DNA from 3 places in the Nocardia sp. NPDC052254 genome. Region 1 is predicted to be linked to each of the others. Evidence: riboswitches for the same ligand, from Rfam matches in the RefSeq annotation. Region 1 holds a riboswitch; each other region holds the start of a gene.
What was found. Region 1 has a riboswitch for cobalamin ahead of AB0L57_RS30805 (ABC transporter substrate-binding protein). Riboswitches for the same ligand answer to the same signal wherever they lie in the genome.
Positions count from the first base shown of each region.

Region 2: linked by a shared signal. The riboswitch ahead of metE (5-methyltetrahydropteroyltriglutamate--homocysteine S-methyltransferase) and the one ahead of AB0L57_RS30805 (ABC transporter substrate-binding protein) in region 1 are both predicted to bind cobalamin.
Region 3: linked by a shared signal. The riboswitch ahead of cobN (cobaltochelatase subunit CobN) and the one ahead of AB0L57_RS30805 (ABC transporter substrate-binding protein) in region 1 are both predicted to bind cobalamin.

Region 1 is NZ_JBFAUW010000021.1:68,895-76,373, reverse strand. Features, by position in the region: gene AB0L57_RS30825 (ferredoxin reductase) at 1-549, opposite strand, end outside; gene AB0L57_RS30820 (helix-turn-helix transcriptional regulator) at 879-1,646, opposite strand; gene AB0L57_RS30815 (MFS transporter) at 1,712-3,172, shown strand; gene AB0L57_RS30810 (PhzF family phenazine biosynthesis isomerase) at 3,223-4,098, shown strand; cobalamin riboswitch at 4,137-4,263, shown strand; gene AB0L57_RS30805 (ABC transporter substrate-binding protein) at 4,313-5,350, shown strand; gene AB0L57_RS30800 (iron chelate uptake ABC transporter family permease subunit) at 5,380-6,384, shown strand; gene AB0L57_RS30795 (ATP-binding cassette domain-containing protein) at 6,381-7,163, shown strand; gene AB0L57_RS30790 (hypothetical protein) at 7,198-7,479, opposite strand, start outside.
Region 2 is NZ_JBFAUW010000003.1:509,944-517,422, reverse strand. Features, by position in the region: gene AB0L57_RS11050 (hypothetical protein) at 1-232, shown strand, start outside; gene coaD (pantetheine-phosphate adenylyltransferase) at 297-782, shown strand; gene rsmD (16S rRNA (guanine(966)-N(2))-methyltransferase RsmD) at 963-1,520, opposite strand; gene AB0L57_RS11035 (pyruvate carboxylase) at 1,567-4,980, opposite strand; cobalamin riboswitch at 5,188-5,405, shown strand; gene metE (5-methyltetrahydropteroyltriglutamate--homocysteine S-methyltransferase) at 5,535-7,479, shown strand, end outside.
Region 3 is NZ_JBFAUW010000008.1:232,797-240,275, reverse strand. Features, by position in the region: gene AB0L57_RS21490 (PPOX class F420-dependent oxidoreductase) at 1-62, opposite strand, end outside; gene cobN (cobaltochelatase subunit CobN) at 148-3,780, opposite strand; cobalamin riboswitch at 3,809-3,933, opposite strand; gene AB0L57_RS21480 (hypothetical protein) at 4,126-4,368, shown strand; gene AB0L57_RS21475 (hypothetical protein) at 4,374-4,694, shown strand; gene cobG (precorrin-3B synthase) at 4,743-5,924, shown strand; gene AB0L57_RS21465 (precorrin-8X methylmutase) at 6,120-6,755, shown strand; gene AB0L57_RS21460 (precorrin-2 C(20)-methyltransferase) at 6,752-7,479, shown strand, end outside.

The DNA of each region.
Region 1 (7,479 bases):
GCGCGCCTCCAGCGCCCGCAACATCGCGATGACCGGCGTGATCCCACTGCCCGCGGTGACGAACAGGATCCTGCCCGGCACCGGCTCCGGCAGATGGAAATCGCCCTTCGGCGCCGCCAGCCGGATGATGGTGTCGGGCTGGACGCCGTCGACCAGGTGGGTCGACAGGAAACCGTCCGGATTGGCCTTGACCGTGATCGAGATGGTCGTGTCCGACGAGGACCCGATCGAGGTGAGCGAGTAGGAGCGCCAGTGCCACCGGCCCCCGATCCGCAACCCGATACCGACGTACTGCCCCGGTTCGTACGTCGCCGGAAAACCCCACCCGGGACGAATCGTCACGGTGGCCGAGTCGGCGGTCTCCTTGACGACGTCGACGACCTTCCCCCGGAGTTCGCGAGCGGTCCACAGCGGGTTGATCAAGCGGAGATAGTCATCCGGAAGCAGCGGTGTGGTGGCGCGCGCCACCAGCCCTCGCACGACATTGACCTGAGGCTTTCTCGCATTGACACCGGCAGCGGGACGCTTACTCCACTTCAACAGATCCATCGCAGTCCCTCACTTCTGCGCACGACCGTACACTGACATTGCAGTTCCACCTCGCGGAGCATCGACCGCCCCGCCTCGGATCGCCATCGTCTTCAGACCGCCTTCCCAGCTACTGCGACGCCAACACCCAGATGGATGACACCCTCGGTTCCGCATATACCCACTGGACGGCAATCGACACAATTCAGTGCACATCTGTTCACAGAATTCTCCGAACGGCGTGCGGCACTCCACGTCGGAGGCACATCCACCGCGGTGGGGCCCAGCGATCACACCGACCAGCCGACCGTTCCCGAGCCGAGACGAGAGTCCTTGTGGCGGCGGGTTGTTCACGCCTCGACGAGCACCAGCCCGAGTGACCGCTCGAGGCCCGCGGCCCCCTGCTCGGTCAGGTGAACCAGGCGCGGGCCGACGCCCCAGCGCACCCACTCCAGGTCGAACAGCCGGGCGGTCAGAGCCGCACCGAGACCGCCGGCCAGGTGGTGGCGGTGCTCGCTCCAGTCGACGCAGTAGCGGATCGCGGGCCGGCGCGGCGGCAAGCGATCGGTGTCGATGCCGAGTTCGCGCAGCTGCCCGCGGCCGGAGTCGGTGAGTTCGTAGCGAAAATCGTGACCGTAGGACGACGGGCGGTCGCGCACCGCTTCACCAGGGCGGTGGATGCCGTCGTGCCCGGTGAGCACACCACGGTCGAGCAACGCCTGGAGCAGGGCGACGCCGAGCTGTCCGGCCAGGTGGTCGTAGCAGGTGCGGGAGCGGTACAGAGCGTTGGTGCGGTTGCTTTCCTTCAGGGAGGTGATGGGCAATGCCGGCGCTACGATGGCCAGCGCCTCGAGGGCCCCGCCGATGTCGGGACCCGCGAGCCGGTAGTAGCGATGCCGCCCCTGCCGCGCGACCGTGACGAACCCGCCCGCCACCAGCTTGGCCAGGTGCACGCTCGCCGTCGCCGCGCTGACCCCGGCCTCGGCCGCCAGCGCACTCGCGGGCAGGGCGCGGCCGTCGGCCAGGCATTTGAGCATGACGGCCCGCGAAGGATCGGCGATCAGCGCGGCGGCGCGGGCGATGTCGGTCTGATGCTTGAGCGGGTGCGGATCCGGCATGACCACAGCGTAGAACGGCGACACTTTGATGGCTGACGAAGTGTCCGGGGTCGATGATTTTTTCCATGACCCCCACGGACCTCGCCGCCCGACCCGGGCGCGCCGCCGAAAGACTCCGGCCGGCCACACCTTCCGGCACGGATCACCCACGACTCGCAGTGGCCCCGCTGGTCGCGCTCAGCCTCGGCTACTTCCTGGTGATGCTCGACGTGACGGTGGTCAATGTCGCCCTCCCGGATATCCGCCTTTCTCTCGGCGCCCGAGCCGCCGCCCTGCAGTGGATCGTCGACGGCTACAGCACCGTCTTCGCGGCGCTGCTCCTGCTCGGCGGCGGCCTCGCCGATCGGTTCGGGCACCGCCGGATCTTTCTCACCGGCCTCGGGGTCTTCACCACCGCGTCGGTGGTCTGCGGCCTCGCCACCTCCGTCGGCCTGCTGGTGGCGGGGCGGCTCGCGCAGGGTGTGGGCGCCGCGCTACTCGTACCCGCGTCACTCGCACTTCTGCAGGCCACCTACCCCGATCGCACGGTGCGGGCCCGGGCGGTCGCCCTCTGGGGCGCGGTCGCCTCCGTCGCGTTCGGCGCCGGTCCGGTCGTCGGCGGAATTCTGGTCTCCGCGTTCGACTGGCGCTTCGTGTTCTGGCTGAATCTGCCCGTCGGCGCCCTCGCCATTTTCCTCACCCGGCGTCACCTGCGCGCCCGCTCCCGCACGGCAGGAGCTCGCCGGATGGACCCGCTGGGGCAGATACTCGGCGTCGTCGGGCTCGTCGCCTCGGCCTTCGGCCTCAACGAGGCGAGCACACGCGGCTGGACGGCCGCGCCGGTCCTGGCCGCCTTCGGCCTCGGCGCCGCCGCGCTGATCGCCTTCGCCCTGGTCGAGCGCGCCCTGGAGCAGCGGGCGGACGGCCGTGCGCCGCTGCTCCCCCCGTCGCTGTTCGGCTCCCGAGCATTCACCGGCACCGCCGTGATCGGGCTGCTGATCAGTCTCGGCTATTACGGCATGCTCTTCCTGAGCACTCTGTACTTCCAGCAGGAGCGCGGTCTGGGCGCCCTGGCCACCGGCTTCGCCCTGCTGCCATCGGTGTGCATGGGGTTGATCGCCGCCCCGCTGTTCAGCCGGATCGTCGCCCGCACCGGCCCGTACGTCCCGATGGCCGCGGGTCTGGCGCTGGGCACCGCCGGCTTCCTCGGCTGGCTGGTCGCCGGACCGCACACTCCCTACTGGGCGCTGTTGTTCGCCCTGATCGCCACGGGTCTCGGCCAGACCACGACCGCCCTGGCCGCCACCGCGGCGATCATCGACGCGGCTCCGGCGTCGGGGGCGGGCATCGCGGCCGCCGTCTTCAACGTCTCCCGCCAGGTCGGGAGCACCGTCGGCGTCGCGCTGTTCGGCACACTCGCCGCCGCCGGCGACTTCATCCCCGGTCTACGGCTCTCGGCGGCCCTTGCCGCAGCGGCCTTCGCCATCGGCACCCTGCTCGCCCTGTCCGCCTCGCGGCAACGGTGGGGCACGCCCGGCCGCCGGTGACCGCTCGCCCACATTTCCCCAATCTGACTCTCCGACAAGGGATCTCACTCATGAACAGCCCGATCACCGACAACGTCCTGCATTACACCGCCTTCGCGACCAGCCCCCACGGCGGCAACCCCGCCGGCGTCGTACTCGACGCCGCCGGACTCGACGACACCACGATGCTCGGCATCGCCGCCGCACTCGGTTACTCGGAATCCGCCTTTCTCACCCCGGGTCCCGACCCGGACGACCTCCGGTCCTGCACCCTCCGGTTCTTCAGCCCCGAGGCGGAAGTGGACTTCTGCGGCCACGCCACCGTGGCCGCCGCCATCGCGCTCGGCGAAAAGCTCGGCGCCGGGAACTTCGACCTGCACACCCGGGCGGGCCGGGTGCCGGTCACCGTCCACGAGGAAGCCGGAATACCGAAGGCCACGCTCACCAGCGTGCCGCCGCGGGTGTACGAGGCGGACCCGGCGGATGTCGCGGAAGCCCTGGCGGCACTCGGCTGGGCGAAGCGGGAGTTGGATGCCGCGCTGCCCCCGAAGATCGCCTACGCGGGGGTGCGCCACCTCGTGCTGGCGGCGGCCACACGACAGCGACTGGCCGACCTGGACTACGACTTCGACCGCCTGCTCGCCCTGATGCGCCGGCTCGATCTGACCACGGTGCAGCTGGTCTGGCGTCAATCCGCGACGGTCTTCCACGTCCGCGACCCATTCCCTGTCGGCGGCGTCGTCGAAGACGCCGCCACGGGCGCCGCCGCTGCCGCCTTCGGCGCATATGCCCGCCGGCTCGGTCTGGTCCCGCCCGACGCCCGGTTGACCCTCCACCAGGGCCACGACATGGGGCGGCCCTCACTGCTGGAAGTCACGCTCGATCCGGGCCAGGAGCGGATCCGGGTGTCGGGCACCGCAGTCCGGCTCGACCCACCTCTGCGCTGATCCGGCGACGGTGGCCAGCACGCCATCCGTCCGAAAAGTCCATTTATCCCACCGGTAGCATCTGGGCAGCGATCGTCGAGGGAACACCGGTGTGAATCCGGGGCTGACGCGCAACGGTAACGGCTCGATTCGGGCCGGAGCCCGGCTACTCGGTGATCGTGGTACCGCTTTTCACGGCTCCGCGGCCGGGCCCTGATCAAGGAGTTCACGCCTCATGCGTTCGGTGATCCGGCACCTCGGTGCCCTGTTCGCGCTGCTTGTCACGGTGAGCCTCGCCGGGTGCGCCGGCCGCGGCGACACCGCCGGCCCACCCGCCGAGTCCCGGGCCGGTTTCCCCCTGACGATCCAGAATTGCGGGCGGGCGGTCACCGTCGAGGCGCCGCCGCGGCGGGCGGTTTCGCTCAATCAGGGATCGACGGAGATTCTGCTGTCACTGGGCCTGGCCGATCGGATGGCCGGCACCGCCACCTGGACCGACCCGGTGCGCGCGGATCTGGCCGACGCCAATGCGAAGGTGCCGCGACTGGCCGAGAATCAGCCGTCGCTCGAGGCCGTGCTCGGCGCCGAGCCCGATTTCGTCGCCGCGTCCTTCGGCGGCACTCTGGGCACCGGCGGCGTGGCCGACCGCGACCGGTTCGATCAGCTCGGGGTGCCGAACTATCTGTCACCGACCGACTGCGAAGGCCGGACCTCGAGTGTGAACGCCGACGGCGGCCGCACCGAACCGCTGCGCATCGACTCGGTCTACACCGAAATCCGTCAGCTGGCCGCGATCTTCGATGTGAGCGATCGCGGCGAGACGCTGATCGCGTCCTTGCAGCGCCGCCTCGACGCGGCCACCGCGGCCACGAAGAACTCGGGTGTGCGCCTCGCATTCTGGTTCTCCGACATCCGCACGCCGTATATGGCCGGATGCTGTGGTTCCTCCGGAATCATCGCGGACGCGACCGGTACGAGCAACGTCTTCGCCGACACCACCGACGAATGGCCACAGGTCGGCTGGGAAAGCGTCGCCGACCGTGATCCGGACGCCCTGGTGCTCGCCGACCTGAGCCGGCGCACGATCGACGGTGACGGCCTCGACAGCAAAATCGCCTTCCTGCAGTCACATCCGGTCACCCAGCGGATGGCTGCCGTGCGGGAGAAACGGTTCGTCGTGGTCAACGGCGCCGATCTGAATCCATCGCTGCGCACCGTGGACGGGGTGGAGAAGGTGGCGGCGGCGCTGGCGCAGTGGGGACCGGTCCGCTGACCGCGACCATCGCCCGGCGCAGGGTGCCGGTGGTCGCGGTCCTGCTGGCGACCGGGCTCGCGGTGCTGGTGGTCTCGATCGCGATCACGCTGACCATCGGCCCGGCCGATCTGTCGGTGAGCGAGGTCTATTCGGTCGTGGGCGAACACCTCGGATTCGACGCGGCGCACGTCAGCCGGATCAAAGAGGGCATCGTATGGGAGCTGCGACTGCCCCGCACGCTGCTCGCGGCGATCTGCGGCGCCGGGCTGGCGCTGTGTGGTGCGATCATGCAGTCGGTGCTGCGCAATCCGCTGGCCGATCCGTTCGTACTCGGCATCTCCTCCGGCGCGTCGACCGGCGCGGTAGCGGTGGCGGTACTCGGTCTCGGCGGCGGGGCGATTTCGCTGACCGCCGGCGCGTTCGGCGGGGCGATCGCCGCGTTCGCGCTGGTGCTGATCCTCGCCGCCGCCGTCGGTGGCGGGACGGCCCGCATCATTCTGGCCGGTGTCGCGGCGACGCAGCTGTTCTCGGCGCTCACCTCGTTCATCGTGGTGTCCAGCGCCGATGCCGAACAGACCCGGGGCGTGTTGTTCTGGCTGCTCGGTTCGCTGTCCGGTGCGGACTGGAACGACGTCGCCGTGTGCGGGGCGATCACGGGTGCCGGACTCGTGATCTGCCTGAGCTGCGCCCCGGCGCTGGACGCGTTCACCTTCGGTGAGTCCGCGGCGGCGGCATTGGGTATTCCGGTGCGGACGACGCGGGCGCTGTTGCTCGCGGTCACCGCGTTGATCACCGCCGCCCTGGTGAGCGCGGCCGGTGCGATCGGATTCGTCGGATTGGTGCTGCCGCACGCGGCACGCCTGGTCGTCGGGCCGCGGCACCGCCGATTGCTGCCGGTGACCGTGCTGGCCGGCGCGATCTTCACGGTCTGGGTCGATGTGGCCGCGCGAACCGTCTTCGCGCCCACCGAAGTTCCCGTCGGGGTCGCGACCGCGCTGATCGGCGTTCCGGCGTTCATCGCACTGCTGCTACGGAATCGAGCGATGGCATGACATTGCGCGCGGAGCATCTGCGTTGGACGCGGGGCGGGAACCTGGTACTCGACGATGTCACCATCGAGCCCGCCGTCGGCGAGACCATCGGCGTGCTCGGGCCGAACGGTTCGGGCAAATCCTCGCTGCTGCGCCTGCTCAGCGGTATCGGCCGCCCCGACGGCGGGCGGGTACTCCTCGACGGCGCCGATATCAGCGGCTGGCGCCGCAACCGGATCGCGCGCCGGGTCGCGGTCGTCGAACAGCACGCCGACACCGAGATCGACATCACCGTCGAAGACGTGGTGTCACTCGGGCGTATCCCCCATCGCGGGGTGTTCGGCGGCGATGCCGGCAGTGATGCCGAGGCGGTACGAAAGGCGTTGGCGCACACCGCGATGGCCGACAAGGCACAGAACCGCTGGCACACGCTGTCCGGTGGCGAACGCCAGCGCACGCATATCGCGCGGGCGCTGGCCCAGCAACCGCGTGAGCTACTGCTGGACGAACCGACGAACCACCTCGACATCCGCCATCAGCTCGATCTCCTCACCCTGGTGACCGCGCTCCCGGTGACCTGCTACATCGCGCTGCACGACCTCAACCTGGCCGCGATGTTCTGCGACCGGGTACTGATCCTGGACCGTGGCCGCATCGTCGGCTTCGGCGCGCCCGCCGAGGTGATCACCACCGACATGGTCAGCCGGGTGTATCAGGTGCGCGCCCAGATCGGCACCGACCCCGATCGGGGATATCCCGTGGTGTCGTTCCGTCCCGATCTGCCTGATCAGGGTGTGTGACGCCGGACAGCGTTCGGGCACGGTCGAACCCGCTTCAGCCGACTGAGACCCGGCGAATCCATTCCTCCGGATCCTCGCGCAACATGTCCCCGCGGTCGATGGCGAAATCGCCGTTGGGCAGCGTCTGCCCGTCGCCGTAGTACCGCCCGATCACATTGTCCGGCAGATAGGAACGCAAGCCCCGGGACATCTCGTCCGGATAATCCACTGCCCGGCCCCATTCCGGCGGGGTCTCATCGCTGCCGAACAGGACCCAGTGGTCGACGGGGACGGGATCGCGCACGTCGGGCGCACCGCCGGTGTGTGCGTCCAATGC
Region 2 (7,479 bases), on a different contig from region 1:
GATCACGATCGCCGGGACCGCGCAGGACGAGCGCCGGGCCGCGCCCAGCGATGGACTGTTGCGCCGCTACGGATTCCATCTCGTGCGCACCACGCTGCGGGACCTGGCCGCCGGTGCGGCCACCGCCCGTCTACAGGCCGCGCTGGCACGGGCCAGGGCCGAACCCGCTCGCGGGATCGTCCGGCCGGCACCCCCGCCTGCGCCGAGATCTCTCCGGTTACGACGCCTGTGAACCGGTGGTGCCGCCCGGGCGGTCCACCGAGGCGGCACCCACCGGTACCTGTTAGCGTCGCGGTATGGCTGGAGCACTGTGCCCCGGGTCCTTCGACCCGGTCCACAACGGACATATCGACGTCATTTCACGGGCGGCCGCGCAATTCGACGAGGTTGTCGTGACCGTGTTGATCAACAAGAACAAGCAAGGCATGTTCAGCATCGACGAGCGGATGGAGATGTTGCGCGAGGCGACCTCCGATCTGCCCAACGTGCGCATCGAGTCCTGGTACGGACTGCTGGTCGACTTCGCACGCGAACAGGGCATCAACGCGATCGTGAAGGGCCTGCGCGACGCCACCGACTTCGGCTACGAACTGCAGATGGCGCAGATGAACAGGAAATTGACGGGCGTCGACACCTATTTCCTGGCCAGCAATCCGGCCCACACCTTCCTGTCGAGTTCATTGATCAAGGAGGTCGCGGCCTTGAGCGGCGATGTTGCCGACATGCTTCCGCCTGCGGTGCACAAGCGGCTGCTGGCTCGCATCGCCGAACGTCGCGGCTGAGAGGTACCCACTCGGGCACCGCGTGCCCGATCTCGTCGGGGCGACTGCCGGAGCGGAACACACGCGAGGATCACGGCCGGAGCGCAGAGAACAGGCCCCACCACCGTCGGACGCCGTCCGGCACGGACAATGATCCCGAGGGCTCGCGGCCGACCGTCGCCGGGGCGCCCGCGGTGTCGTTCAGGGGCGGTATTCCGCCAGGTCGATGCGGGTTTCGCCGTAGCGGCGGGGCTTCAGCGCCGAATACGGTGCAGGCCAATCGGTTTCCGGTGAGCGGGCCGATCGCTCGACGACGATCAGGGCGTCCTCGTGCAACCACGCGCCGGTGGCCAGCGCCGCGAGATCCGCCTCGATCGCGGCTTCGGTCACGGCGTAGGGCGGATCCGACAGCACCAGGTCATAGGGTTCGGCCGGCGCGGTCGCCAGGACCGAAGCGACTGTGCCCGCACGTAATTCGGCGCCGGAGATGGCGAGGTCGGCGATATTGCCGCGGATGATCGCGGCGGCCTTGCGGTCGGATTCGACGAGCAGCGCGTGAGATGCCCCGCGCGACAACGCCTCCAGCCCCAGCGCACCCGAGCCCGCGTACAGGTCCAGCACCCGGGCGCCGTCGAAATCCATCCGGGCGGCGAGCAGATTGAACAGGGCTTCGCGAACCCGGTCGGAGGTGGGCCGGGTCCCGGCCGGTGGGACGCGCAGCCGCCGCCCACCGGCCGAACCCGCGACGATCCTGGTCACCGCGGGACCTCGATATCGCCTCGGCCGGTCCGAAACACCGTCCGGGTCACTCGGCGGATGCCTCGTTGATCCGCAACTCGACCAGTAGATCTCCGCCTTCGACCTGCTGGACCGGTCCGATGGCCACGCGGGCGACCACACCACCGCGGGGTGCGGTGATGGCGGCCTCCATCTTCATGGCCTCGATGGTGCCGACCGTGCCGCCCGCGGTGACGGTGTCGCCCTCGCCGACGGTCAGTGTCACCACCCCCGCGAACGGTGCCGCGATGTGCGCGGCGTTGTTCTTGTCGGCCTTCTCCGCGACCGGGACGTCGCTGGCGATGGAACGGTCACGCACCAGAACCGGACGCAGTTGCCCGTTGAGGATGCACATGACCGTGCGCATACCGCGATCGTCGGGCTCGGAGATCGCTTCCAGCCCGATGAGCAGGGTGACACCCTTCTCCAGCTCGACCCGGTGTTCCTCGTTGTGCCGCAGTCCGTAGAAGAACTGGTTGGCCGACAATCCGGTCGTATCACCGTATTTCTCACGATGTGCGAGGAATTCGGCGGTCGGCGCGGGGAACAACAAGCGGTTCAGGGTGTCGCGGCGCTGCTGTGAGGTCCCCGCCAGTGCGGCCGAATCCTCGTCGGTGAGCGGCACTTCCGGTTTCGCGGGCCCACGGCCCTCCAGCGCACGGGTGCGGAACGGCTCCGGCCAGCCACCGGCCGGAGTGCCGAGTTCCCCACGCAGGAAACCGATCACCGAGTCCGGGATGTCGTACCGAGCCGGGTCGGCGGCGAAACTGTCCACGTCGACCCCGGATCCCACCAGCGACAGCGCCAGATCGCCGACCACCTTCGACGACGGCGTCACCTTGACCAGTCGGCCCAGCAGCCGGTCCGCCCCCGCGTATTTCGCCTCGACCTCCTCGAACCGATCCCCCAGCCCCAGTGCGATGGCCTGCTGACGCAGATTCGACAACTGCCCGCCGGGAATCTCGTGCTCGTACACGCGCCCGGTCGGGGATGTCAGGCCGGATGCCGCAACATCGAACGGCGCGTACACCTTTCGCAACGCCTCCCAGTACGGCTCGAGGTCGCACACGGCCTCCAGATTCAACCCGGTGTCGCGCGGCGAATGCGCGGCGGCGGCCACGATCGCCGACAGCGCGGGCTGACTGGTCGTACCCGCCATCGGCGCGCTGGCACCGTCGACGGCGTCCGCTCCGGCCTGCCACGCCGCCAGATAAGTCGCCAGCTGACCGCCCGGAGTGTCGTGGGTGTGCACGTGCACCGGCAGATCGAAGTTACTGCGCAGGGCCGTGACCAGGGTGTGCGCTGCGGGAGCCCGCAGCAGTCCGGCCATGTCCTTGATACCGATGACGTGTGCCCCGGCCTCGACGATCTGCTCGGCCAGCTTCAGGTAGTAGTCGAGGGTGTAGAGGTTCTCGTCCGGGTTCGACAGGTCACCGGTGTAGGACAGCGCGACTTCGGCCACCGCCGTACCGGTTTCGCGGACCGCGTCGATCGCGGGACGCATCTGGTCGACATTGTTGAGTGCGTCGAAGATCCGGAAGATATCAATGCCCGTATCGGTGGCCTCTTGCACGAACGCGCGGGTCACCTGTTCCGGATACGGGGTGTAGCCGACGGTGTTGCGGCCACGCAGCAGCATCTGCAGGCAGATGTTCGGGATCGCCTCCCGCAACGCGGCAAGGCGCTCCCAGGGATCTTCGTACAGGAACCGAAGCGCCACATCGTAGGTCGCGCCGCCCCAGCACTCCACCGACAGCAACTCCGGCGTCATCCGCGCCACGTGCCCGGCGACCTGCAGCAGGCCGCGAGTCCGCACCCGAGTGGCCAGCAGCGACTGATGCGCGTCACGGAAAGTGGTGTCGGTGACCCCGACCGCGTCGCGCTCGCGCAGCCAGCGAGCGAAACCCTCGGGTCCCAGGGTCAGCAGACGCTGACGGGTGCCGTCCGGCGGCGCGGCGCTCAGATCGATCGCGGGCAGTTTGTCGTGCGGATACACCGCCGTCCGCCGTTCTCCGTGCGGCTTGTTCACCGTCACATCCGCCAGATAGCGCAGGATGCGGGTGCCGCGGTCGGCGGATCCACGCTGGGTCAGCAGCTGTGGCCGCTCGCCGATGAACGAGGTGGTGATCCGCCCCGCCCGGAAATCCGGATCGTCGAGGACGGCCTGCAGGAACGGAATATTGGTGGCCACGCCGCGAATCCGGAACTCCGCCACCGCACGCCGGGCCCGCGCCACGGCCTGGTCGAAGTCGCGGCCGCGGCAGGTCAGCTTCACCAGCATCGAGTCGAAGTGCGCGCCCACCTCCGCACCCAGATTCGCGCCGCCGTCGAGCCGGATACCACCACCGCCCGGACTGCGGTAGGCGGTGATGCGGCCGGTGTCGGGCCGGAAGCCGTTGGCCGGATCCTCGGTGGTGATCCGGCACTGCAGCGCCGCACCGTGAATCGAGACGCTGTCCTGGCTCAGGCCCAGATCGGTCAGGGTCTCTCCGGCGGCGATGCGCAGCTGTGACTGCACGAGATCGACATCGGTGATCTCCTCGGTCACCGTGTGCTCGACCTGGATACGCGGATTCATCTCGATGAACACATGCTGTCCGCGCTCGTCGAGCAGGAATTCCACGGTGCCCGCACAGGAGTAACCGATCTGGCGGGCGAAGGCCACCGCGTCCGCGCAGATCCGCTCGCGCAGTGCGGGGTCGAGATTCGGCGCGGGCGCGAGTTCGATCACCTTCTGGTGCCGGCGCTGCAGCGAGCAGTCCCGCTCGAACAGGTGCATCACGTTGCCGTGCTGATCCGCCAGAATCTGGACCTCGATGTGACGCGGATCGATCACCGCCTGCTCGAGGAACACAGTCGGATCACCGAAGGCCGACTCCGCCTCGCGCATCGCGGCCTCGATGGCCTCGCGCAACTGGACCCGATCGGCGACCCGGCGCATACCGCGACCACCACCACCGGCGACCGCCTTGACGAAGACCGGGAACTCCATCGACTCCGATGCCGTCAGCAACTCGGCGACGTCCGCCGAGGGCTCGCTGGAGTTGAGCACCGGCAGACCCGCGGCCCGGGCCGCGGCAATGGCGCGCGCCTTGTTGCCGGTCAGCTCGAGCACCTCGGCCGACGGCCCGATGAAGGTGATTCCCTCCGCCGCGCAGGCGGCGGCCAGATCCGGATTCTCCGACAGGAACCCGTACCCCGGATAGACGGCATCGGCACCGGCCGATTTCGCCGCACTCACGATTTCGGGAATCGACAGATAAGCGCGCACCGGATGTCCGGGCACCCCGATCTGATACGACTCGTCGGCCTTCAGGCGATGCACCGAATTGCGGTCTTCATAGGGGAAAACCGCCACGGTGCCGATGCCCAGCTCGTATGCGGCACGGAAGGCGCGAATGGCGATTTCCCCGCGGTTGGCGACCAGCACTTTGGAGAACATTCGACCAAGGTACCCGGCCGCTGAGCGGGCACGAACAGCGAATACGGCTTCGCAGCCATCCTCACAGAGCGGCCCCGGGAATCTGCGAAGTTGTGTTGTCGCGGCCGTAACATCCGGGCACTCCCGGCGACGACCGATCACTCGCGTGGATTACCCTGGACGGCGCAGCTGGTTCGCTGCCGTCGACGAGTTGGAGCCCCGAGCGTCGCGTGCAGCGTCGACACCGGTCCTCGCGGACCGGCGAAGAGGGAACCCGGTGGGAACCCGGGACTGTCCCGCAGCGGTGAACAGGAACGAACGCCGTCATGAGCACTGGAATCTTCCGGGAAGCGACGGCCAGTAGGCGATATCCGGGGCGCATCTCCGGACCGGTCCCCGACCGATGCCTGTGAGTCCGAAGACCTGCCGGTTGTGCCGGATACGCCGTATCCGGCGGTCACCGCCTCGTGGATCGGGCGGGCGGACCCGGTGGGCCGGACCTCGGTGCGGCCAGGTGTGTGGGCTCCGTCCGTCCTTGCGGCGGTGTCCCGTGACTTCCACTACTGGAGAACACCGTGACCGTCACAGACAATCACCATCCGACCGCGCAACATTTCACCGCGACGGTCCTGGGCCTGCCGCGCATCGGGCCACGGCGCGAGCTCAAACGCGCCATCGAAGGCTATTGGGCCGGGCGGATGGACGCCGCCGAACTGACCTCGGTCGGCCGCACACTGCGCACCGAGGGACTGACCGCCGCTCAGGCCGCCGGGCTCGATTCCGTACCGGTGGGTACCTTCTCCCACTACGACCAGATGCTCGACACCGCTGTCCTGCTGGGCGCGCTGCCCTCGCGAGTCGCCGGCATCGCCGATCCGCTGGATCGCTACTTCGCCGCCGCTCGCGGCGCCGACGGGATCGAACCCCTGGAGATGACCAAGTGGTTCGACACCAACTACCACTATCTGGTCCCCGAGATCGGCCCGGACACCCAGTTCGCACTCGATCCGTCGAAGCTGCTGGCCGAATTGGCCGAGGCCCAGGAACTGGGGGTGAACGCCCGGCCGGTGGTGATCGGCCCGCTGACCTTCCTGGCACTGTCCAAGGGAGTCGACGGGGTCGCGCCGGCGGATCGGCTGGGTGAGCTGATTCCGCTCTACCGCGATCTACTGGGACAGCTGGCCGACGCCGGCGCCGGCTGGGTGCAGATCGACGAGCCCGCACTCGTACGCGATCTGTCCGACGCCGAGGTCCAGACGGTGCGTAGCACCTATGCCGAACTCGCGGCGGCGACACATCGCCCGAAGATCCTGGTGGCCACCTACTTCGGCTCACCGGGCCCCGCTCTGGGCGCACTGGCGGCCACCGAGATCGAGGGTGTCGCACTCGACTTCCGTTCCGGCGCCACGGTTTCCGAGGTGGCGGCGATCCCGGCGCTGGCGGGCAAGCTCGTCGTCGCCGGCGTCGTGGACGGCCGCAACATCTGGCGCACCGATCTGGAGTCGGCGCTCGGCGAACTGGGCACTCTGCTGGGATCGTCCGGGACGCTGGCGGTCTCGTCCTCGAGTTCGCTGCTGCACGTGCCGTATTCGCTGGCCGCCGAACCCGATCTGGATCCGGTCCTGCGGACCTGGCTGGCCTTCGGTGCGGAGAAGATCACCGAGGTCCGGATCCTGGCCGAGGCGATCGGCGCGGGTACCGAGTCCGTCGCCGCCGAGCTCGCCGAGGCACGCGCCGCCATCGAGAGCCGGCGCGCGGATCCGCGACTGCGTAACGAGGCCGTCCGCACCCGCCTGGCCGGCCTCGACGACGGGGACACCGGGCGCGCCCCGGCGGATCGGCGCCGGGAGCTGCAGCGCGAACATCTGCGCCTGCCGCTGCTGCCGACCACCACGATCGGCTCCTACCCGCAGACCACGGCGATCCGTACCGCCCGCGCCGCACTGCGTTCGGGTGAGATCACCGACGCGCAGTATCAGGAACAGATGCGTGCCGAGGTCGCCGATGTCATTGCGCTGCAAGAAGATCTGGGTCTCGATGTGCTCGTGCACGGCGAGCCCGAGCGCAATGACATGGTGCAGTACTTCGCCGAGCAGCTCGACGGCTTCGCCGCGACCCACAACGGGTGGGTGCAGTCCTACGGCACCCGCTGCGTGCGGCCCCCGATCCTCTTCGGCGATGTGGTGCGCACCGCGCCGATGACGGTGGAATGGATCACCTACGCCCAGTCGCTCACGCAGAAGCCGGTCAAGGGCATGCTGACCGGTCCGGTCACCATCCTGGCCTGGTCGTTCGTGCGCGATGATCAGCCGCTGGCCGATACCGCGCGGCAGGTCGCACTGGCGATCCGGGACGAAACCGTCGACCTCGAGGCCGCCGGCATCCGGGTGGTCCAGGTCGACGAGCCCGCGTTGCGAGAACTGCTGCCGCTGCGGCGTGGCGATCAGCAGCAGTACCTGGACTGGGCGGTGACCGCATTCCGCCTGGCCACCAGCGGTGTTCGCGACGACACCCAGATCC
Region 3 (7,479 bases), on a different contig from region 1:
CCGTCCTTCTTGTAGGTGGTGAGGAGCACGTACTTCTGGTGTGCGAGCTCGTTCCAGTTCATGCATTCGACAGTACGAGCCGCAATGGTCGCCGACATCGGTCCGCGGACGCATTCCCCGATCCGCACCTCGACGTAACGGCCCGGCCTATTCGAGCTCGCCCTCGGTCTCCAGGTAGATCTGACGCAACCGATCCAGCGTCTCCGGCTGCGGCGCTTCCCACAGCTTGCGTTCGGCGGCCTCGAGCAGCCGTTCGGCGATGCCGTGCAGCGCCCACGGATTCGACTCGGTCATGAACTTGCGGTTGACCTCATCGAAAACGTAGCTCTCCGAGAGCTTCTCGTACATCCAGTCGGCGACCACATTGGTGGTGGCGTCGTATCCGAACAGATAGTCCACCGTCGCGGCCATCTCGAACGCACCCTTGTATCCGTGCCGGCGCATCGCCTCGAGCCAGCGCGGATTGACCACTCGCGAGCGGAACACCCGGGTGGTCTCCTCCGACAGCGTCCGGGTCCGGACCGAGTCCGGGCGGGTGCTGTCGCCGATGTAGGCCTCCGGGTTCCTGCCGGTCAGCGCCCGGACCGCGGCGACCATGCCGCCGTGGTACTGGAAGTAGTCGTCGGAATCGGCGATGTCGTGCTCGCGGGTGTCGGTGTTCTTGGCCGCGACGGCGATGCGGCGGTATGCGGCGCGCATATCGTCGGCCGCGGGGGCGCCGTCGAGATCCCGGCCGTAGGCGTAGCCACCCCAGGTGGTGTAGACCTGCGCGAGGTCGTCGTCGGTGCGCCAGCTCTTGGAATCGATCAATTGCAGCAGGCCGGCGCCGTAGGTGCCGGGCTTGGAACCGAAGATCCGGGTGGTCGCGCGCCGGTGGTCACCGTGCTCGCCGAGATCCGCATCGGTGTGCGCGCGAACGTAATTCGACTCCGCCGGCTCGTCCAGACCCGCCACCAACCGCACCGCGTCGTCGAGTAGCGCCAGGACGTGCGGGAAGGCGTCGCGGAAGAAGCCGGAGATCCGGACCGTGACGTCGATGCGCGGCCGGCCCAGCTCCGCCTGCTCGATCACTTCGAGCCGGGTCACCCGACGGCTCGCCTCGTCCCACACCGGCCGCACCCCGAGCAGGGCGAAAACCTCGGCGATATCGTCACCGGCGGTCCGCATGGCGGAGGTGCCCCACACCGACAGGCCCACCGAACGCGGGTATTCGCCGTGATCGGCCAGATAGCGCTCGAGCAGCGAATCCGCCATGGCCTGACCGGTTTCCCAGGCCAGCCGCGACGGCACCGCCTTCGGATCCACCGAATAGAAGTTGCGGCCGGTGGGCAGGACATTGATCAGCCCGCGCAGCGGTGAACCGCTCGGACCGGCCGGAATGAAGCCGCCGTCGAGAGCGTGCAGGATGCGGCCGATCTCGACGCCGGTCTGCCGCAGCCGGGGCACGACTTCGGTGGCGGCGAAACGCAGGACCTCGACCAGTGTTTGCGGGTTCGCGACCTCCGGTTCGTGCCGGGCCACGAGTTCGTCGGCGACCCGCGCGGACCAGTCCGCGGCCTGCAACTCACCGAGCAGGCGACGGGCCCGCTGTTCGACGGCGTCGACCCGTTCGCGAACCTCCGCACCGGACTCGTCGAGTCCCAGGGCCTCGCGGAGGCCGGGCACCGCGAACTCACCGCCCCAGAGCTGACGCGCGCGCAACATGGCCAGCACCAGGTCCAGTTCGCCCTCACCGACCGGCGCCTGCCCCAGGATGTGCAGGCCGTCGCGGATCTGGACGTCCTTGATCTCGCACAGCCAGCCGTCGACGTGCAGCAGCATGTCGTCGAAGGATTCCTCGTCGGGCCGTTCGTCCAGGCCCAGATCGTGGTCCATCTTCGCGGCCCGCATGAGGGTCCAGATCTGCTGGCGGATGGCCGGCAGTTTGGCCGGGTCCAGCGTCGAGATGTTGGCGTGCTCATCGAGCAGTTGCTCCAGGCGCGCGATATCGCCGTAGGTCTCCGCGCGGGCCATCGGCGGGATCAGATGATCGACCAGGGTGGCGTGGGCGCGGCGCTTGGCCTGCGTACCCTCGCCGGGATCGTTGACCAGGAACGGGTAGATCAGCGGCAGATCGCCGAGCGCGGCATCGGTCCCGCATGCCGCCGACATGCCGAGGGTCTTACCGGGCAGCCACTCCAGATTGCCGTGCTTGCCCAGATGCACCATGGCGTCGGCACCGAAGCCACCGCCCTCGGCCGGCGCCGACAGCCATCGATAGACCGCCAGATAGTGGTGGCTCGGCGGCAGATCCGGATCGTGGTAGATCGCGACCGGGTTCTCGCCGAATCCGCGCGGCGGCTGTACCAGCAGCACGATATTGCCGAAACGCAGTGCGGCGATGACGATCTCGCCGTCGGGATCGACGGAGCGATCGACGAACAACTCACCCGGCGGCGGTCCCCACGCCTCGATCACCGCGGTGCGCAACTGCTCGGGAAGGGTCGCGAACCAGGACGCGTACTGCCGGGCGCCGATCCGGATCGGATTACCTTCCAGCTGTTCGGCACTGAGCCAGTCCTGATCCTGGCCGCCGGCCGCGATCAGCGCGTGGATGAGTGCGTCGCCATCGCGTTCGAGCAGCCCCGGCACCTGACCCGGATCGCCGAGATCGTAACCGGCCGAACTCATCTCGGTGAGCAATCGGATCGCGCTCGCGGGCGTGTCCAGGCCCACGGCATTGCCGATGCGGGCATGTTTGGTCGGGTAGGCGGACAGCATCAGGGCGATCCGGCGCCGTCCGGCGGGCAGATACCGCAGGCGCGCATGGCGGACCGCGATTCCCGCGACCCGCGCCGCGCGCTCCGGATCGGGGACGTAGGCGGACAATCCGTCGGCGTCGAACTCCTTGAACGAGAACGGCACCGTGATGATGCGCCCGTCGAATTCCGGCACCGCGACCTGGGTGGCCACATCCAGCGGCGACAGGCCGTCGTCGTTGTCCTCCCACTGGGCGCGCCCGCTGGTCAGGCACAACCCCTGCAGGATCGGCACATCCAGATCCGCCAGCGCGCCGATATCCCAGGCCTCGTCGTCACCGCCCGCCGAGGCGGTGGCGGGTTTCGTGCCACCGGCCGCCAGCACCGTCACCACCAGGGCGTCGGCCCCACGCAGGGTGTCCATCAGTTCCGGCTCGGCATTGCGCAGCGACGCGCAGTACAGCGGCAGCGGCCGGGCACCCGCCTGTTCCAGCGCCGTGCACAGCGCCTCCACATAGGCGGTGTTCCCGGCCAGATGCTGTGCCCGGTAGTACAGGACGGCCACCGTCGGGACGCGACCCGGAATCCGAGAGTCGTTACCGGTCAACGCCTCTGGCGTCCGCTCGAGCTCACCCCAGGACGGCAGCTGCACCGGCGGCTCGAAGCCGTGACCGGTCAGCAGCACCGTGTCGGACAGGAAGTTGTGCAACTGACGCAGATTGTCCGCGCCACCGGCGGCAAGGTAGTTGTGCGCGTCCGCGGCGACGCCGCCGGGAACGGTGGAGCACTCCATCAACTCGGCATCGGGTGCCATCTCGCCACCGAGTGCGACCAGGGCGATACCACTGGCCCGCAGCGCGTCCAGGCCCTCCTCCCAGGCCCGGCGCCCGCCCAGGATCCGCACCACGATCAGATCGACCCCGGTCAGCAGTTCAGGCAGGTCCTCGACCAGCAGCCGGGCCGGATTGCCCAGCCGGTAGCCGGCGCCGCTGGCCCGCGCGGACAGCAGATCGGTGTCGGAGGTGGACAGCAGCAGGATCACAGTTCTCCTCGGGTGACGCGCCCATCGCGGATTCGGCTGCCCGCCCGGAGGGTCTGACTGTCACAGTGGCGCGACCGCACCGGAATTCCACCGGATTCCTCGTAGAGCGAGCAACCCGGATGCTATCGCGCCGCCGCACCCGGCCCGCTCCGAGCCCTGCTCCGCCCGCACGGTGGCAGATCTCGATGTGGTTTCCGTTGGGACGCAATGCGGTCCACAACGACGCCGATCGCCATATCCGAGACCATGACCCCGGCGTACGCTGTGTGTATGCCAAACTCACCGGGATGGGCCAGGCGGAATCGCTTCGCCGCCTGGTCGGGAATTGTATGCATGATGATTGCTGTGGCATTGCTGGCAATGGCTCTTGCCGCTGCGGCCGGTGGGCGTGGCGGGCTGCTGCTCGTCGCCGCCGGTGCCTGTGCCGTCGTGGCGATCTTCGGATTGCTGGTATTCGAGTCCACCGTGCGCCGTGATCGCGCCGACCGGCATGTGACTCCGCACCTGCTCGACAACACCTACGCCGACGAACGGCTGTGGAAGTTGGTCATGCGCGCACGCGGTGGAAGCGGGCCGGAAGGTCGGTGATCGGAATGTCCGATACACCGAGTTGGGTCCGGCGTAATCGCCGCGTGGCCTGGACCAGCTACTTCTGCGTTCTGATCGGATTCGCGACCCTGGCGATGGGCCTCACCGCCGCCGGTACTGGACACCGGGGCTGGGCGTTGACGGCGGGGATCATCTGCGCGGTGGCGTTCATCGGCGGCATCAGCCTGTTCGGCGCGACAGCCCATCACGACCGGGTCACCCACCACGCCATCCCGAATCTGCTGTCGGATTCCTGGCCCGGCCCCGCCTTCGACTCCAGCGGTCTGCCCCGCGATCCCCGGCCGATGCTGCGACGCGGTCACTGACCGGCGCCCCCTTCCGGCGCCGCGCGAGCCTCGTAGGCTGGAACGATCATGACGCGATCCGCCCCCGACTCCTGCCCCGGCGTGCTCCGCTTGCACCAGGCCGCGGACGGCCCGCTGGCCCGGATCCGGCTGCCCGGCGGCGTGCTGACGCCCGATCAATTGCGGGCGCTGGCGAGCGCGGCGGCCGATCTCGGCGACGGCACCATCGAGCTGACCTCACGCGGCAATGTGCAATTGCGCCAGATGCACGACGCGGCCGCGCTGGCACAGCGGCTCGGCACCGCCGGTCTGCTGCCCTCACCCACACACGAGCGCGTCCGCAACATCGTCGCCTCGCCACTGTCGGGCCGGATCGGCGGCATCGCCGATGTGCGCCCGCTGGCGGCCGAGCTCGACACGGGGCTACGGGCCGCGGCCGAACTCGCCGAACTGCCCGGTCGGGTCCTGTTCACCCTCGACGACGGGCGCGGGGACGTCAGCGGATTCGGCGGCGACATCGGCATCCACGCCACCGGCCCCGGCGAATACGCGCTCGTGCTGGCCGGAGCTGATTCCGGCGCGCGGATCCCCGCCGGACGGGCGGTGTCGACGATCCTCGCGGCGGCGCACAGCTTCCAGCGGCTGCGCGGTGCGCGGTGGCGGCTGCGCGAGATCGCCGACGGGCCCGCGCGGATTCTCGATGACCTACCCCTGCGCCCGGCGGCCGCACCGGTGGAATTCACTGCCCGACAAGACATTCCGATCGGCTGGCTACCGCAGCCCGGCGATCGGATCGCATTGGGCGCGGCCGTCCCGCTCGGCGCCCTGCCGGCCCGGACCGCCGAATTCCTCGCGGCGGTGGAACATCCGATCGTCATCACCCCCTGGCGTAGTCTGCTGCTCGCGGATCTCGACGAATGGACCGCCGAACAGGTGGTACGGGTACTGGCGCCGATGGGCTTGATCTTCGACGCGGCCTCACCGTGGCTGCTGATGTCCGCCTGTGCCGGGCGGCCCGGATGCGCGAAGTCACTCACCGATGTGCGCGCCGATGCCGCCGCGGCCGTCGCGTCCGGACGGGTCGTCCCCGGCGGCGCGCCCGCACCCGACGGCACCGGAATCGACGCCGATCATGTGGTCGCGGCCGGACGTCAGCACTGGTCGGGGTGTGATCGCCGCTGCGGACGCCCGCCCGGCGCGGTCACCGATGTGGTCGCCGAACCCGGCGGTTACCGGATCACCGGCCCCTGAGCGGCCCACCGGCGAGGGCCGCGTTCCCACCGCGGCACCCGATGGCGGCGTCCACGCGACCCTTCATGATTACGCACGCTGCCGCCTGCGGGCCACATTCCCACCGCGGCACCCGATAGCGGCGTCCACGCGGGCCCTCCGTGGTTACGCACGCTGCCGCCTGCGGGCCACATTCCCACCGCTAGGGTGAACCCCATGTCCGACGTGCGTACCAGCTACCTCACCGACGGGGCCGAGATCTATCGGCGGTCGTTCGCGACCATTCGGGCCGAAGCCGATCTGGCCCGGTTTCCGGCGGACGTCGCGCAGGTCGTGGTGCGCATGATCCACGCCTGCGGGCAGGTCGACCTCACCACCGACATCTCGCACACCCCCGATGTGGTGACGGCCGCGCGCACCGCCCTGCGCGCCGGCGCGCCGATCCTGTGCGATGCCACGATGGTCGCCTCCGGAGTCACCCGCAAGCGTCTGCCCGCCGACAACGACGTGCTGTGCCTGCTGTCCGATCCGCGCGTTCCCGAACTGGCACAGCGGCTGGGCAACACCAGATCGGCCGCGGCACTGGAACTGTGGCGCACACGGCTCGGCGGCGCGGTGGTGGCGATCGGGAATGCGCCCACCGCCCTGTTCCACCTGCTCGACATGCTCGACGCGGGCGCGCCCCGCCCCGCGGCGATCCTCGGGATTCCGGTGGGCTTCATCGGCGCCGCCGAATCCAAGCGGGCCCTCGCCGAATACGGCGGCGTCGAATACCTCACCGTGCACGGCCGCCGCGGCGGCAGCGCGATCACCGCGGCCGCCCTCAATGCGATCGCGAGCGAACAGGAATGAGCGAAACTCAGCGCCCCGGAACGGAATCCGCGCACGACGCGGCAGCTGTCGCTCCCGGGAAATTGTGGGGTGTGGGGCTCGGGCCCGGCGACCCGGAACTGGTGACGGTGAAGGCCGCTCGCATCATCGCGGCCGCCGATGTCATCGCCTTCCACAGCGCCCGCCACGGCCGCAGCATCTCGCGGTCCATCGCGGCGCCGTACCTGCATGACGGCCAGCTCGAGGAACATCTGGTGTATCCGGTCACCACCGAGACCACCGATCATCCGGGTGGCTATCAGGGCGCCATCGACGAGTTCTACGAACAGGCCGCCGAGGTGCTCGCGGCCCATCTCGCCGCGGGCCGCACAGTGGCCCTGCTCGCGGCGGGCGACCCGCTGTTCTACAGCTCCTACATGCACATGCACCGACGGCTCGCCGATCGCTTCCCTGCCGAGATCGTTCCCGGTATCACCTCGGTGAGCGCGGCGTCGGCGGCACTGGGCACCCCGCTGGTGGAGGGCGAGCAGGTACTGACCGTGCTGCCCGGGACCATGCCGCCCGATCAGCTCGCGGCCCGGCTCGCCGATTGCGACGCCGCGGCGATCATGAAACTGGGCCGCACCTATCCCGGTGTGCGGCAAGCGCTCTCGGACTCGGGCAGACTGTCCGGCGCGTACTACGTCGAACGTGCCAGCACCGGACGGCAGCGGATCCTGCCCGCCGCCGAGGTCTCCGACGCCGA